2 regions of the Aminobacter sp. SR38 genome follow, and region 2 is predicted to be linked to the other one. Evidence: riboswitches for the same ligand, from Rfam matches in the RefSeq annotation. Region 2 holds a riboswitch; the other holds the start of a gene.

Region 1 (7,739 bases), 450 kb from region 2:
ACCGGGCTGCTGCTTTTGGTGGCTGCCCTGGTTGCGGTGTCGACGGCGCTGGTCGGGCCGGTAACCTTCTTCGGGCTTCTGGTGGTGGCGCTGGCCGAGCGCATCGTCGATAGCCGCCGCCATCACCTGTTGCTGCCGGCGGCGATGCTGACCGCCGTCATCGTGCTGCTTGGCGGCCAGATGGTGCTGCAGCATCTTCTGGGCGGTGCCGCGACGCTCGGCGTCGTCATCGAATTCGTGGGGGGCCTCGTCTTCCTGGCCATGCTGATCACAACGAGCAAGCGATGATCGAGATCAAGAATGTTTCGTTGCGCCTCGGCGACACGCAAATCCTGGAGGATGTGTCGCTGACCATGCCCAAGGGTGGGGTGACCGCGCTGGTCGGGCCCAACGGCGCCGGCAAGTCGAGCCTGTTGTCGCTGATCGCCCGGCTGCAGCCGCTGCAGAGCGGATCGATCTCGGTCGACGGCCTGCCGGTCGACACGACGCCAAGCCGCCAGCTGGCCAGGACGCTCGCCATATTGCGCCAGGACCCGGCGGTGGCAAGCCGGCTCAAGGTGCGCGAACTCGTCGGCTTCGGCCGCTTTCCGCACCAGCGCGGGCGAATCGACGCAAACGACATGAAGCTGATCGAGGCGGCCTTGCAGCAGTTCGGCCTGATGGATCTCGCCGACCGCTTCCTCGACAATCTGTCGGGCGGCCAGCGCCAGCGCGCCATGGTCGCCATGGCCTTCTGCCAGGGCACCGACTACATGCTGCTGGACGAACCGCTGAACAATCTCGACATGCTGTTTGCCCGCCAGTTGATGCGTGACCTGCGCGCGGCCGCCGACAACGACAAACGCACCGTCATCGTCGTGCTGCACGACATCAATCACGCCGCCGTCTATGCCGACCGGATCGTTGCAATGAAATCGGGGTGCGTCGTCGCCGACGGATCGCCGGCCGAGGTACTTCAGCCCGACATGCTGGCCCGCGTCTTTGGCTACGGCATGGACGTCATCGACGTCGGCGGCGCGCCGCTGGTGCTGCACCACCGCTGACTTTTCCCAACTCCGGACGGAAAACGCTGCACGGTTTTCCTGACTTGCGCTACGCCTCGACCTCGATCGCCGACAGCGGCTTCGAGCAGCAGGCAAGGATGAAGCCATCGTCGATCTCGTGGTCGAGGATGCCGCCATTGTGGCTCATCTCGACCTCGCCGGAGAGCTTCCTGACCTTGCAGGTGCCGCATAGGCCGAACTCGCAGGCCGCCGGAATACGCACGCCCGAAGCACGCGCCGTCTGCAGCACGGTCTGGCCCGAGAGGCAGTCGGCGTCGACATCAGACAACGCGAAACGAACCGGCAGGACGGCATCCGGCACAGTCTCGCTGTCCTCGCCCGGCGTCGAGAACGGCGCGGGGACCTCCTCGACGGCAGGTGCGGCAAAGCTTTCCTGATGGTAGCGGGACATGTCGAAGCCGGAAGACTCGAGCATGCCGCGCACCGCACGCATGAAGGGGTCTGGGCCGCAGCAGAACACCTCACGCTCGCGAAAGTCGGGCGACAGCAACGGCAGTCGCACCGCATCGATGCGGCCCATATGGCCGAACCAGCCTTCGCGGCTCGACCGCTCCTCGATCATGAAACCGAGCGACAGTCCGGGCATGTGTGTGCCCAGCAGTTCGAGCTCCTTCCGGAAGATGATTTCTTCCGGACGGCGCGCGCAGTTGACGAAGGATACGTCCGTCCACGGCGCGCAGTCGTTGAGCCAGCGCAGCATCGACATCATCGGCGTGATGCCGGACCCGGCCGAGACGAACAGATATTTGGCGGCCGGATGCTGGTGCAGCGAGAAGTCGCCTGAAGGGCCATAGGCCTTGATGCGGACGCCCGGCTTCAGATGGTCGAACATCCAGCGTGTGCCGACGCTGCCCGCCTGCGCCTTGACGGTGACGGCGATGGAGAACGGCCGCGACGGGCTGGACGACAGCGTGTAGGTGCGCATGACGGGTGCCGGTTCGGCCGGCAGTTCGAGCGTCACGAACTGGCCCGGCTTGTAGCGGAACCAGGTCTGGTTGTCGGAGCGGAAGGTGAAAGTCCTGACGTCGGGCGCCTCGTCGGTGACGCCGATGACCTCCAGCACCTGGAGCCGGTCGTTCCAGGGCGCCATTTCGTCGAGGTTGCGGTAAAGGCCAAGCTCGGTCATCGCGTTCATGCCCCTCTCCCGGTCAGGCGACGTTGCGCAGGACCGGCTTGCCGCCGTCGGCCAGCCGCGGTTCGATGAAGCCGACGTACCATTCGATGAACTGCATGACGCCGCCCTCGTGTTCCTCCGAATAAGGCCCGGGCTCGTAGGCCGGCGATTTGATGCCGAAGGCATTTTCCTCGACGATGCGGCGGTCCTGGTCGTTGGTCTCGGTCCAGACATGGGTCAGTTCGGCCAGGTCGTAGTCGACGCCTTCGACGGCATCCTTGTGAACCAGCCATTTGGTGGTGACGGCCGTTTCCGTGGCGCTGATCGGCAGCACGCGGAAGGTGACGGCATGGTCGCCGAGCACATGGTTCCAGGTTGTCGGATAGTGATAGAGCAGCAGCGTGCCGATCCTGTCGGCCGAGACGCTGTCGGAGAGGTTTTTCCGCACTGCACGCTTGCCCGACATGGTGTAGCTCACCGCGTCACGCAGCAGTGGCGCGCGTGTCGCCCTGTACTGGCCGCCGGCATCGATGCGGAACTTGCTCGGCAACCCCACCGCCTCGCACTTTGCCCAGTGCGCCAGCATTTCGGGATCGCTTTCGGCGCCATTGACGCCGGTAACGTTCGGCGCCTCGGGAAAGGTCTTGCACAGCTCAGGGTGATTGCCGGCGCAGTGGTAACACTCGCGGTTGTTTTCCCAGACCAGCTTCCAGTTTCCCTTCTCGACGATTGTGCTTTCGAAGGCGACCTTGGCTTCGCGCAGCCGGTGCGGCAGCAGGTACGGCTCGACCATGCCCCGCATCGGCGCGAAGTCGGCGGGCTCGTCGGCGAGGCAGATGAAGATGTAGCCGCCGACGGATTCGCAGGCGACCGGCTTCAGGCCGAACTGGCTCTTGTCGAAACCTTCCGCCATCTGGCGCGCGAACAGCAGGCGGCCGTCGAGTTCGTAGGTCCACTGGTGATAGGGGCAGACGAGCTTGGCCGCCGTACCCTTGTCCGTGGTGCAGACGCGGCTGCCGCGATGCCGGCAGGAATTGTGGAAGGCGCGCAACTCACCCTTCTGGTCGCGGACGAGCACGACGGGATAGTCGCCGACCTGGACGGTGAAGAAGCTGCCCGGCTTGGCCAGTTCGCAGTCATGGCCGACAAACAGCCAGTCGCGGTACCAGATCAGCTCGAGGTCGAGCCGGTAGAAATCCGGGTCGGTGTAAAAGGGCTGTGCCAGGCTGAACCCGTCGCGGCGTCCGCGCAGCAGCTTCAGCATTTCGTTCTTCGCATCCATGTCCTGTCCTCGCACCAAGGACTGAACGGGTGGCTTGATTTGGGAAGAACGCCAGCCGGCGGACGCAGAGGTCCGTGCAGCAACGATCCGCCTCTTGACCGCCCACCGCGATCAGTCGAGTTCTGTCAGGTTCAAGGCTGGTTTCCGGGCTTCGGAGCTGTCCTTTCGGACTGTCTCGACACCTTCCCAGGCCGGCTGGCCCAGTGGTCTCCCGTCGAAACAATAACTCCGCCACCGTTGCGGGGGCAGCGCCGGCTTCTCACCGGCTTCCCAATTCTCCGCTTCGTCTCACACTCGAAGCAGCACCTTGAACATGACCGGATCAGACCACGGATTGGTGGCCGGGCACGAGCATGAAAACGACACGGGCTCAGCGCAAAGGCGACAGAGCCCATGTGATGTCACCGTGTTGCTATTCGGCCGCTTCGGCGAACGATGCCGGCACATAGTTGAGGATCGGCCCGAGCCAGCGCTCGACCTCGGCGATGGTCATGCCCTTGCGCCGCGCATAATCCTCGACCTGGTCGCGCTCGACCTTGGCGACGCCGAAATAATAACTCTCGGGGTGGGCGAGATAGATGCCGGAGACCGACGAGCCCGGCCACATCGCCATGCTTTCGGTGAGGCTGACGCCGGCGGTTTTCTCGGCATCGAGCAGGCGGAACAAGGTCACCTTTTCGGTGTGGTCGGGCTGGGCGGGATAGCCCGGCGCCGGACGGATGCCGCGATAGGGCTCACCGATCAGGTCGTCGGGCGCGAGGTTTTCATCAGGCGCGTAGCCCCAGAACTCCTTGCGCACCTTCTCGTGCATGCGTTCAGCGAAGGCCTCTGCGAAACGGTCGGCCAGCGCCTTGACCATGATCGAGGAGTAGTCGTCATTGGCGCGTTCGAAGCGCTCGGCGATCGCCACTTCCTCGATGCCTGCAGTGACCACGAAGCCGCCGAGATAATCCGGCTTGCCGCTGTCGGCGGGAGCGATGAAGTCGGCCAGTGCGACATTGGCCTTGCCGTCGCGCTTGGTCAGCTGCTGGCGCAGGGTGAAGAAGGTGGCAAGCTCCTCGCTGCGTGCCTCGTCGGTGAACAGCCTGACGTCGTCGCCGACCGAATTGGCCGGCCAGAAGCCGATGACGGCCTTGGGCGCGAACCATGTCTCGTCGATGATCTTGCGGAGCATCGCCTGCGCGTCGTCGAACAGCTGGCGCGCCGCGGCGCCCTGCTTCTCGTCCTCGAGGATCTTGGGGTAACGGCCCTTGAGTTCCCAGGTCTGGAAGAACGGCGTCCAGTCGATGTAGCGGGCCAGTTCGGCCAGGTCCCAGGCTTCGAACACCCTGGTGCCGAGGAAGGTTGGCTTCGGCGGCGCATAAGATGACCAGTCGACCTTGTGCGCATTGGCACGCGCCTTGGCCAACGGCAATCGCTGCTTGTCAGCTTCGGCGCGGTGATGGGCGTCGGCGACCTTCTGGTATTCGGCTTGCACCTGTTCAACGTAGCTGCCCTTGGCCTCAGGGGACAGCAGGTTGGAGACAACGCCAACAGCGCGGCTGGCATCGGTGACGTAGACTGTCTGGCCGGCGCTGTAGCGGGGATGGATCTTCACCGCGGTGTGGACGCGACTCGTGGTGGCGCCGCCGATCAGCAGCGGAATGTCGAACCCCTCGCGCTCCATTTCGGCGGCGACATGCGCCATTTCGTCGAGCGAGGGCGTGATCAGGCCGGACAGGCCAATGATGTCGACCTTCTCGTCCTTGGCAACCTGGAGGATCTTGGTTGCCGGCACCATGACGCCGAGATCGATGATCTCGTAGTTGTTGCAGGCCAGCACGACGCCGACGATGTTCTTGCCGATGTCATGGACGTCGCCCTTCACCGTTGCCATCAAAATCTTGCCGGCAGTCTGGCGTTCGCCATTGTCGATGCCGTTAGCGGCGTTGGCCGCCTTTTCCGCCTCCATATGTGGCAGCAAGCCGGCCACCGCCTGCTTCATGACACGGGCCGACTTGACGACCTGCGGCAGGAACATCTTGCCGGCACCGAACAGATCGCCGACGACATTCATGCCGGCCATCAGTGGGCCTTCGATGACGTGCAGCGGACGCTCGGCCCTCAGCCGCGCCTCGTCGGTATCGGCGTCGATGAACTCGGTGATGCCGTTGACCAGAGCGTGACTGATGCGTTGCTCGACAGGCCAGTCACGCCAGGCAAGGTCGCGCTCCTTGGCTTCCTTGCCGGCCGCGCCCTTGAAGCGCTCGGCAATGTCCAGCAGCCTTTCGGTGGCGGTGCCGCCGGCCTTGGGCAGGCGGTTGAGCACGACGTCCTCACAGGCCTCGCGCAACTCCGGGTCGATCGATTCATAGACGGCGAGCTGGCCGGCATTGACGATGCCCATGTCCATGCCGGCCTGGATGCAGTGATACAGGAACACGGCGTGCATCGCCTCTCGCACCGGCTCGTTGCCGCGGAACGAGAACGACAGGTTCGACACGCCGCCCGAGACATGGACATGCGGCAAGGTCTGGGTGATTTCCCGCGTCGCCTCGATGAAGTCGACACCGTAATTGTCGTGCTCCTCGATGCCGGTGGCGACAGCGAAGATGTTGGGATCGAAGATAATGTCCTCGGGCGCGAAGCCGGCTTGCTCGGTCAAGAGCTTGTAGGCGCGAGTGCAGATCTCGACTTTGCGCGCCTTAGTGTCGGCCTGACCCTGCTCGTCGAATGCCATGACGACGACGGCAGCGCCATAGGCCCGGCACAGCCGGGCATGATGCAGGAAGGCTTCCTCGCCTTCCTTCATCGAGATCGAATTGACGATCGGTTTGCCCTGGACGCATTTCAGCCCGGCCTCGATCACCTCCCATTTGGAGCTGTCGATCATGACGGGCACGCGTGCGATGTCGGGTTCGGCGGCGATAAGATTGAGGTACTCGACCATCGCCTTCTTCGAGTCGATCAGGCCCTCGTCCATGTTGATGTCGATGATCTGCGCGCCATTGACGACCTGGTCGCGGGCGACGTCGAGGGCGGCGGCATAGTCGCCTGATGTGATCAGCTTGCGGAACTTGGCCGAGCCGGTGACGTTGGTGCGCTCGCCGACATTGACGAAGGGGATCTCGTCGGTGAGCGTGAACGGCTCGAGGCCCGACAGGCGCATCTGCGGCTTGAGCTCCGGCACCTGGCGCGGTGGATATTTGGCGACAGCCTGCGCGATGGCGCGGATGTGCTCAGGCGTCGAGCCGCAGCAGCCGCCGACAATGTTGATGAAACCCTCGCGCGCGAAGTCCTCGACTTGGGAGGCCATGAATTCGGGGCTCTCGTCATACTGGCCGAAGGCGTTGGGCAGGCCGGCATTGGGATAGGCGCAGATGAAGGTCTCGGCGACATCGGACAGTTCGGCCAGATGCGGGCGCATGGCGGCCGCACCAAGCGCGCAGTTGAGGCCGACCGTGAACGGATCTGCATGGCGGACCGAATTCCAGAAGGCCGACGGCGTCTGGCCGGACAATGTGCGGCCGGACAGGTCGGTGATGGTGCCCGAAATCATCACCGGCAGGCGCACGCCCTTTTCGATGAAGATCTCGTCGCAGGCAAAGATTGCCGCCTTGGCGTTGAGCGTGTCGAAGATGGTCTCGATCAGGATGATGTCGGCGCCGCCGTCGATCAGGCCACGCAGCTGTTCGCCGTAAGCGATGCGCAAATCGTCGAAGGTGACGGCGCGGTAGCCGGGATTGTTGACGTCAGGCGAGATCGAGGCGGTGCGGTTGGTCGGCCCGAGCGCGCCGGCGACAAAGCGGCGCTTGCCGTCTTCCTGCTGCGCTCGGACGACGGCGCGGCGGACCAGCCGCGCGCCGTCGCGATTGAGCTCATAGACCATGTCCTCCATGCCGTAGTCGGCCTGGGCGATGGAGGTCGACGAAAAGGTGTTGGTCTCGATGATGTCGGCGCCGGCGATAGCGTATTTGTAGTGGATCTCCTCGATCGCCTTGGGCTGCGACAGGATCAAGAGGTCGTTGTTGCCCTGCTGATGGCAGGCGCAACCGGTGAATTTGTCGCCGCGGAAATGGTCCTCGTCGAAGCCGAGCCCCTGGATCTGGGTACCCATCGCGCCATCGAGGATCAGGATGCGCTCGCGCGCCGCCGCTTTCAGCGCTGCCATCACCTCCGAACCGTCTGGCTTGGCGGCAACCGACCCAAACAGGGCGTCGAGCGAGGTGGCGTTTTGCGACACTTTTCATCCTTTCGGCGACAAAGCCGTCAGGTCACATAAAGACATCTTTATGTCAAT
Region 2 (7,739 bases):
GTTGCCTGTTTTCAAGGAGACCGTTTCGTGACCGAACATGCCATGCGCGCCGAAAAGCTCGCTGCCGAACTTGACTCCGCCTTTCGCAACCGCGCCGATCTCTACCGGCTGATGCTGGATGAACTTGCCGCCGAGCTTGGCGACGCCAAGGCGGAAGAAGTCCTGGTGAGGGCGATTGAGAAGCGCGGCCGCGAGGTCGCACAGGTGGCGTTCGCCAGCTTCGGGCCGAACGATGCGCGCGCCATCGGCGAGGCCTTCCTGGCCGTCAGTCCGGATGGCGGGCGCATGTACCCCACCGATGTCGAGCGCAGCGACCATCACATCGCCTTCAAGGTCAAGCGCTGTCCGCTCAAGGACGCCTGGGTGGGGGCCGGTGTCGGCGACGACAGGCTGGCGACCTTGTGCCGGATCGCCGGCGCTTTCGACCGCGGCCTGTTCGAGGCGACCGGTGTGCGCTTCGAAAACGTCACCTGGAAGCCGGGCCATGGCTCCGGCTGCTGCCACATCTGCCTGACCGACCGCGATATCTGAGATCGCACTTGGCGCGGCTGACGGGTGCAGCGGCGATGGGCCTTGGCGGTTGTATTGGTGCGTTTGCGTCGCGAAAATCGCTTCGCGCTTTTCCTCGGGTTGCCGTCGTGCGACGATTCGTCAGCGGCGTGAGTCGCGGATCGGCACATACGGGGAAATGCGATGTACAAATTCGAGGTCTACAAGGACAAGGGCGGCGAGTTTCGGTTCCGCTTCAGGGCTTCCAATGGCGAGGTGATGTTCAGCTCGGAAGGCTATTCGGCCAAGGCATCGGCGCTGAAGGCGATCGAGTCGATCAAGAAGAACACGCCCGGCGCCACGGTGGAGGATCAGACCACGGCGGTCGCCTGACGGGCGGCATTTCCACGGCGGGCCGATAGGTCGGCCCGTCTCCAGCCTGTTGTTCCAGCATGATCTCTGGCTGCCTGCTTGTCGATCATGCGCTGGTCGTTGCAACTGCGCATCGTGGCTCGTGACGTGCTCCGGCCGATGCGCCAGAACCTGGAGAGACAAATGGGTATCGAAAGCTTGCTCGTCTTCCTGATCGTCGGCGCCGTTGCCGGCTGGCTCGCCGGCCAGTTGGTCAAGGGCTACGGCTTCGGCCTGATCGGCAACATCGTGGTCGGTATCGTCGGCGCGCTGATCGCCGGCTGGCTGCTTCCGACGATCGGCATCAGCCTGGGCTCGGGCATCATAGCTGCCATCATCCATGCCACCATCGGCGCGGTGATCCTGCTCGTACTGCTCAGACTGGTGAAACAAGCCTAGCGAAACCACCCGAGACGTAGTTGCGATCGCCGGCAAGCACAGCTTCGCCGGCGATCTTTTTTGTCCCCTCTTGAAAAGGTCTGGCGGCGCTAGTCGGCGCGCTTCCGCGGCTCTGCGATCTTGCTCGCCAGTCCGAGCACGCCGAGCAACCTGATGGTCAGGTAGGTGACGTCGAATTCCCACCAGTGGTGGCCGTGGCGGGCCGAGCGCGGGTCGGCGTGGTGGTTGTTGTGCCAGCCCTCGCCATTGCTGAGCAGGCCGACGATGACGTTGTTGGTGCTGTCGTCTGTCGTGTCGTAGTTGCGGTAGCCCCAGACATGGGTGACCGAATTGACCGACCAGGTGATGTGCCAGGTAATCACGGTGCGCGCGAACACGCCCCAGACGAGCAGGCTGAGGCCGAGCTGGATCGCCTCGTCAGTCGTGCCGCCGGTGATCAGGCTCGCGGCGACGCCGCCGCCGAAGAAAGCTGCCCAGGACGCGATGATGATGCCGAGATAGACATGCGGCTTGTCGAGCTTGCGGTAGAACGGGTCGCGAACGATGTCTTTGGCGTAGCGGCCGTAGATCTGCATGCGCTCCATGTCGGGCGACTTGACCAGCAGCCAGCCGATATGGGCCCAGAGGAAGGTGACGATCGGGCTGTGCGGATCCGGCTCCTCGTCGGCGTGCTCATGGTGGCGGCGGTGCACCGCAACCCAGCGCGCCGGCGTGTCCTGGAAGGCGCAGACGGCGATGATCGCAAGCCCGTGCTCGAGCCATTTCGGGCAGGTGAAGCCGCGATGGGTGAGAAGCCTGTGGTAGCAGAGGTTGATGCCGAGCGTGCCGAAGACATAGATGCCGGCGATGCAGAGGATGACGCCGGTCCAGCTGAAGAACCAGGGCAGCAAGGCGTAGAGCGCGACGACATGATAGAAGGCGAGGCCGCTCAAATTGAGCCAGTCGATGCGGGCCAGAAGCGGTCGGCGCGCAATTGCGGGCGTGGCGGACGACGCCGCGATCTGGTCGGACATAGATGCTCCCATTTGCGGCCCGGATCGCTTCCCCACGATCGAGCCGCCTCCTCCGTTTCGGGCGAGGTTGCGCAGTTTCTAATTCAGGGTCAAGGTACGTTTGGAATTACCCCGAAATATGAATGTGGACGGTGGGCCGTGGCGGCGACCTACTGCTTTTGCGGATGCGGGGTTGGCCGGATCATCGGGGAAGGTAGATCGCCCAAGAATGTGCCTGGGACGCCGCGGACACGGAAGTTCCACAGCCGTCGATCCAGGCGCTGGAACTCCCGCAAAGGGAGCTGCGCTGGCTGGACAATCAGTCGTGATGCAGGCAGTCGTCGCAGAGGCCGAACTTCCAGGCGGCAGCGGTGACGCCGATGAAGCGATTATGACAATGGACGCATTCCATGTTGCCATATCCCCGCGGCGAAGGCGGTGACAGAGATCTTTGCGCCGCGATGTAAGTCTCGCGCCGACGCACCAACTCTTCGCGGACATCACGCCGCGAATAGGATACTTGAATTGCCATGACTGCCACCGCCCACTGAACTGATCTAGCCCTGCGCAATAGTCGCTGATGTTTCCCTTGGGTCAATTAGATCGATGGATTGACGTGGATCGCAACAGGCTGTGTCATCCCATCGGACCTGTGCCCGACGACCCCAGGCGCCGCTGCCGCTGCTGAGCGTTTCAGCCTTGGCTTCCAGCCAGTGGCGGATATCGGCGGGAACATCCGTCGATCCGTTGAGCAGCGGATTGCGCGCCGTGCCTGGTAAAGACGTCGTGATAGTGGACGATCGACAACGGCAAGCGTTGCTGTTCGGCCGGAATCGGGTCGAACAGGTGGTGCGGAAAGTTGTGCGGTGCCGACAAGGTGCGCATCGTCAGGCCGCTGCCCGGCATGGCCAGCGACAGGCAGGCCTGCGAACTGTCCCACAGCTCGCTTCCCCGGGCGGAAACGACCCCGTGGCCCGCCTCGACACGATGGCTGACATTGGGCGCGAGCTTTGCTGCCACCGAACGCTCGAAACAGCCGAGTAGCCGAGGATACGGTCTTCTCGCCGAACCACGACGAGGCCGCCATATTAGCTCGCTTTGACCCCAGCCTTGTCGACGGTGGTCTCGATCATCGGCACCAGGTCGTAGTCGACGCCCAAAGTCCGGGACGGCGCCTGCCAATAACCGTCCCGAGGATCGGTCGTCGCGGCCATATGTGCACATGCCCTTGACGTCGACGGAGCCGAAGGGCGGCCGCAGCAACTTCCAGTGCCAGATCAGGTTCACGGCAGAACAGCATGTCGCTGTCCAGGCCGACAAAAGGCAGGGGCGAAAAGCAGATGGTGGCGGAACGACACGATCCCCCTTGTTTTCAATGGGCCTTCACCGCAGCACCTGCTTGCGGCCGGTGGGGTGGTAGGCAAAGTCGTCGACCACCGCGCCGCCGAGCAGATGTTCGGTGACTATGCGGTCGACGGCGGCCTCGGTGACCCCGCCGTAATAGGTGCCTTCGGGAAAGACCTGCAGCACCGGTGCCAGGTTACAGGGGCCAAGGCAGGTCGATTTGGCGCTCATCGTGCCGTCGCCGGTCACGCGCAGCTTCTGGCGGTCCTGCTGGTTGCGCAGGTGGCCCCAGATCAGGTCCGCGCCGGCGGCATTGCACGGGCCGCCCTGGCAGACCAGCACGCGGCGTTTCTGCGCCGGCACGAGCGAGCCCTCCGGCGCCAGCCTGTCGAGCGGCGGGATGGGCGGCGTCGCGTCGGCGCCGGTGACGAGGTCGGCCATCATTGCAGCCAGCAGCGGGCTTTCGGCGAGGCCCCGCGCGATGCGCACCGTCGGCCAAGGTGCCGCGTCCTCGGCCTGCCACCGGCGCAGCGACTTGGTGAGCCAGGCATTGAAGCTGGGCTCGATCGGCAGCATCAGCGGCAGGATGAGGATATCGGAGAAATCCTGCTGGCGAAGTGCCGCAAGCGCCTCGCGCAGCGACGGCGTGCCTTGTTCGGTGAAGCCGAAGCTGGTGTGATCGACGCCGGGCAACGCCGCGGCGAGATCACAGAGCTGCTGCATCTGCCTGTAGGGCGCGGCAGCAAAGGCCGACCTGGCGACGAGCACGATGGCACGTCTGGCCTGGGACTGCGCGGTCTCAACTTCGGTATTGTGCAAACGATCGATCCCTGGCCTGACTGCGGTCGGGATTGTCGCAACGCATGTTGGTGAAAGGCGATGGCCGATAGCGCCGCCTGCACGAACCTGCGCTCCGGTGGTACACCCCGCCCACGAAACATCACTCGGTCAGGCAGGTCTCCTGGCTCGCGGGTCTCGGCTCATTGCCTGCCTTCCCGGCCGTCGGCCAGTGACACAATCGGCAATGCGGCTCACCGCTTACAGTTGCGGGGCAGCTTCGGTTTCGCACCGAATTCCCTCTTAGCTTCCGCCCGAAAGCAGAAGAACCATAACCGCGCGGCAAGCTATATGCGGGCAGACGCAAGTCAAGGGTTGTCGATGGACAAGTACCTAGGCCAGCAATGCGCTGCCTTGCGATCGCTTGGTGTTGCTGCACATGGTCCGGCGATGGACGACGATTGCCAAGCAGCCCTTCCGATCATGACCGTGCGCCATCGGGGCGCACCGGTAGAGACCGGAGATGGACATGCACCACAAGCGGAATAAGCCCAGGAATGCCAGGGCCGGCTGCCTTCTGTGCAAACCGCACAAGGCGAACGGCGCCTGCCCGAGGCATATCGACATGAAAATCGGCAACCGGCGTCGATATGAAGCGGGAAGCTCGCAGCTGCGATGTGAAGGCGTCCGCGGCTGATAAGCTTGTCTGCGCGACATCGGATGTGCGAGGGGACGCGCCCGCCCATTGATTGGGGGGGCAGGGCGGGCGCTAAGCTCGGGTGGTCCAAGGTGGGGTAAGGACGAGGTGAGCCTGTAGGTCGTTTAGAGGTTCCTAACGTAAGGTCAACCAACGCCAGCGAGCGGACGGCGCGGTCGTTCAACTTCTCGTGTAGAGCGGCTGGATCGCAAGCGGCGTCGAGCCCGTTCAGGGCAATCTGAGCGGCCGTCCACCGGTGCGTTGCCAGGACACCGGCGAGTGTCGTGAGTTACCGCCAACGTGAGACGCTGGAAACGGCCACCAGGCGGGTCGCCAGAATGATTGCAGAGCAGCTTTGGCCTGTTTTCGTGGGCACCCCACCAATGTGGCCCGGCATGCAATCGCGACAGCCACAGGTGAGGATCGGAGGTGTCGATGATGTGCGCGGCGGCGGCTCACCGCGTGGGCGAACGCTTCGCCGGAGGCATTGGAGCAGGCGCGCGACGAGCTTGCCGCACATGCGCGCCGTTGGCAGTGAGGACTGAAGTTACCGCTTCGCGGTGTCCGCGCTGCTCGCCAGGCTGGCCGGAAGGGGCTTGCTCGAGCATTTCAGATGCATGTTCCGGGCGAATTGCTTGCGCATCTTGGCGCGATGTTCCTTACCGGCCATGGCGATGCCGAGCCCGTATGGGCCAAGCAGCAGCCCTGCCGATACGCTCAGCGTTTCTTTCTCTTGCGCTGCGTAGTTCGCCGCCTCAACTCGAGCTTTCGTGCAGTCCGCTGACCGCCATTTGGGATCCTTGGCGGAGAGTGTGGTGGCATAGTCGGCAGGCTGGGATGCACAGCCGGCAACTGCGAGCATCGTCACCGCAGCGAGCAGTTTGGCCTTCATCTATGAGTCCTTGCTAAACATCCGTCCATCAACACCGACAGGGCTGATTCCGCAAGGGGCGGTGGCAGAACACCAACCTAGGAATACGCCTCTTTATCATAAGGAAACAAAGTTGCCTGAATTGAGGGCGTCGGCTATGCAGGGGTGTCTTAAGGGAGGAGAATACCATGGCGAACAAAACAATCCTCAAATTTGGCCAGCCGGAAGGTGCCGATTCCAACGACCTACCGGGATGGGTGGTGGTCGACGGAAAGCCGACGATGAAGACGGCCGTCCAGCATACGACCGGGGATGGCAAGGTGCTGTCGGGAACGTGGCAGGCCACGCCAGGCACCTACCACGCCAGCTACACCGACTACGAGTTCGTCCACATGATCTCGGGTCGCATCATCATCACGCCGGATGGCGGCACGCCCGTCGAGGTTGGGCCGGGCGACGCGTTCGTCGTGGAAGCGGATTTCAGGGGCACCTGGAAGATCATCGAGCCGGTGACGAAGCACTTCGTCGTTACGCTGGGATCGTAGGAAACACCGCGCAACCGGCGGGGATATCTCCATCGGCTGTCGAAGAAGGCTGCCGGCCGGCTCGTGCACGCGGGCGAACGCCTGATTGATTCGACCTGGTTCCGACAGTGAGCGGAACCAGGCGCACCGGTGATGCCTTGCTGGCTTAATTTCCTTGGGAAAAGGCTGGTGCAGCTTTGAATGATCAAACAACGCGAGATGCATCGCGCATGTTGCGTTCCCCGGCCGAGAATGAGCACCTTTCCAGGCTTTGCGGCCAGGACTGATCGCTCGCTGCGCGACCACCACAACATCACCGTCGACCTTGTCCGCAGCTACTGCGAGCCACCACCTGTGCTTGCAGAAGGTTGACCTTTGCCCGAGCTGGTTTATTTAGGCCCCGGGCAGGTATGGGGTGGTAATTCATGTTGGCAGTGGTGAATTCGCTGTGGATCGGCAACAGATTGGGGCCGGTCCACGCGGGGTGTCTGAGGTCGTTTCTTCGAAATGGGCATCGTGTCGTTCTGCATGTGTTTGACCGGCCGGAGGACGTGCCTGAAGGCGTCGAACTTTTCGACGCCCAACGGTTGATGGCTCGATCGGAAATCGTTGCGCATGAGACGACCGGTAGCCTGGCTTTGGCGTCGGATATCTATCGGTACCGCATCCTGCGGGCGGGCCTCGGCATATACGTGGATTGCGATGTCTATTGCCTGAGGCCGATCCAGCAGGAGGAATTCCTCTTCGGCTGGGAATCCGACAAGGCGATCAATGGCGCCGTGCTGGGGCTGCCTTCGCAGCATCCGGCGCTCAATGAGCTGATCGCGGCATCCAGCGATCCTCATTTCATTCCATGGTGGTATCGAAGCACAAAGAGACGGTTGCTGCGCCTGCGCAAGGCCATGCGCCTGCCTGTCCCGGTATCCCGCCATCGTTGGGGTGTCATTGGACCGCAACTGTTGACCAACGTCACCCGGCGCCACGAAATTGCAGCTTCGGCCAAGCCGATCGATGTGTTCTATCCGGTCAGCTACCAGAACACCAACCTGCTCTTCGATCGCGGGCTGTCCTGGCCCGATATAGCAACCAATCGGACGCTTGGCGTTCATTTGAGCGCGTCGGTCATATCAGGACGCGAAATCATACGCGGCAGCCTTCTGGACGCCGTTGTCACTCAATAGCTCGTTTCGAGACTGCACTGATGTCGCTGAAGAGCCGGCTAAGCTCCTTTCGTC

The links. A riboswitch is a leader RNA that binds a small molecule or an ion and turns the genes downstream of it on or off. The one in region 2 is predicted to bind cobalamin.
Region 1: another riboswitch for cobalamin. It lies ahead of IG197_RS11910 (aromatic ring-hydroxylating dioxygenase subunit alpha); the one in region 2 lies ahead of IG197_RS09605 ((2Fe-2S) ferredoxin domain-containing protein).

The regions. Positions count from the first base shown of each region.
Region 1 covers NZ_CP062112.1:2,419,786-2,427,524, forward strand. The annotation lists gene IG197_RS11895 (iron chelate uptake ABC transporter family permease subunit) at 1-288, shown strand, start outside; gene IG197_RS11900 (ABC transporter ATP-binding protein) at 285-1,043, shown strand; gene IG197_RS11905 (hybrid-cluster NAD(P)-dependent oxidoreductase) at 1,093-2,190, opposite strand; gene IG197_RS11910 (aromatic ring-hydroxylating dioxygenase subunit alpha) at 2,213-3,460, opposite strand; cobalamin riboswitch at 3,578-3,785, opposite strand; gene metH (methionine synthase) at 3,873-7,610, opposite strand.
Region 2 covers NZ_CP062112.1:1,969,221-1,976,959, reverse strand. The annotation lists gene IG197_RS09640 (dipeptide/oligopeptide/nickel ABC transporter ATP-binding protein) at 1-31, shown strand, start outside; gene IG197_RS09635 (L-2-amino-thiazoline-4-carboxylic acid hydrolase) at 28-531, shown strand; gene IG197_RS09630 (YegP family protein) at 694-882, shown strand; gene IG197_RS09625 (GlsB/YeaQ/YmgE family stress response membrane protein) at 1,045-1,299, shown strand; gene IG197_RS09620 (fatty acid desaturase) at 1,389-2,312, opposite strand; gene IG197_RS09615 (hypothetical protein) at 2,611-2,823, opposite strand; gene IG197_RS09610 (hypothetical protein) at 2,985-3,311, opposite strand; gene IG197_RS36645 (hypothetical protein) at 3,380-3,505, opposite strand; gene IG197_RS09605 ((2Fe-2S) ferredoxin domain-containing protein) at 3,675-4,454, opposite strand; cobalamin riboswitch at 4,569-4,761, opposite strand; gene IG197_RS09600 (hypothetical protein) at 5,657-6,001, opposite strand; gene IG197_RS09595 (cupin domain-containing protein) at 6,169-6,525, shown strand; gene IG197_RS09590 (glycosyltransferase) at 6,930-7,685, shown strand; gene IG197_RS09585 (polysaccharide pyruvyl transferase family protein) at 7,706-7,739, shown strand, end outside.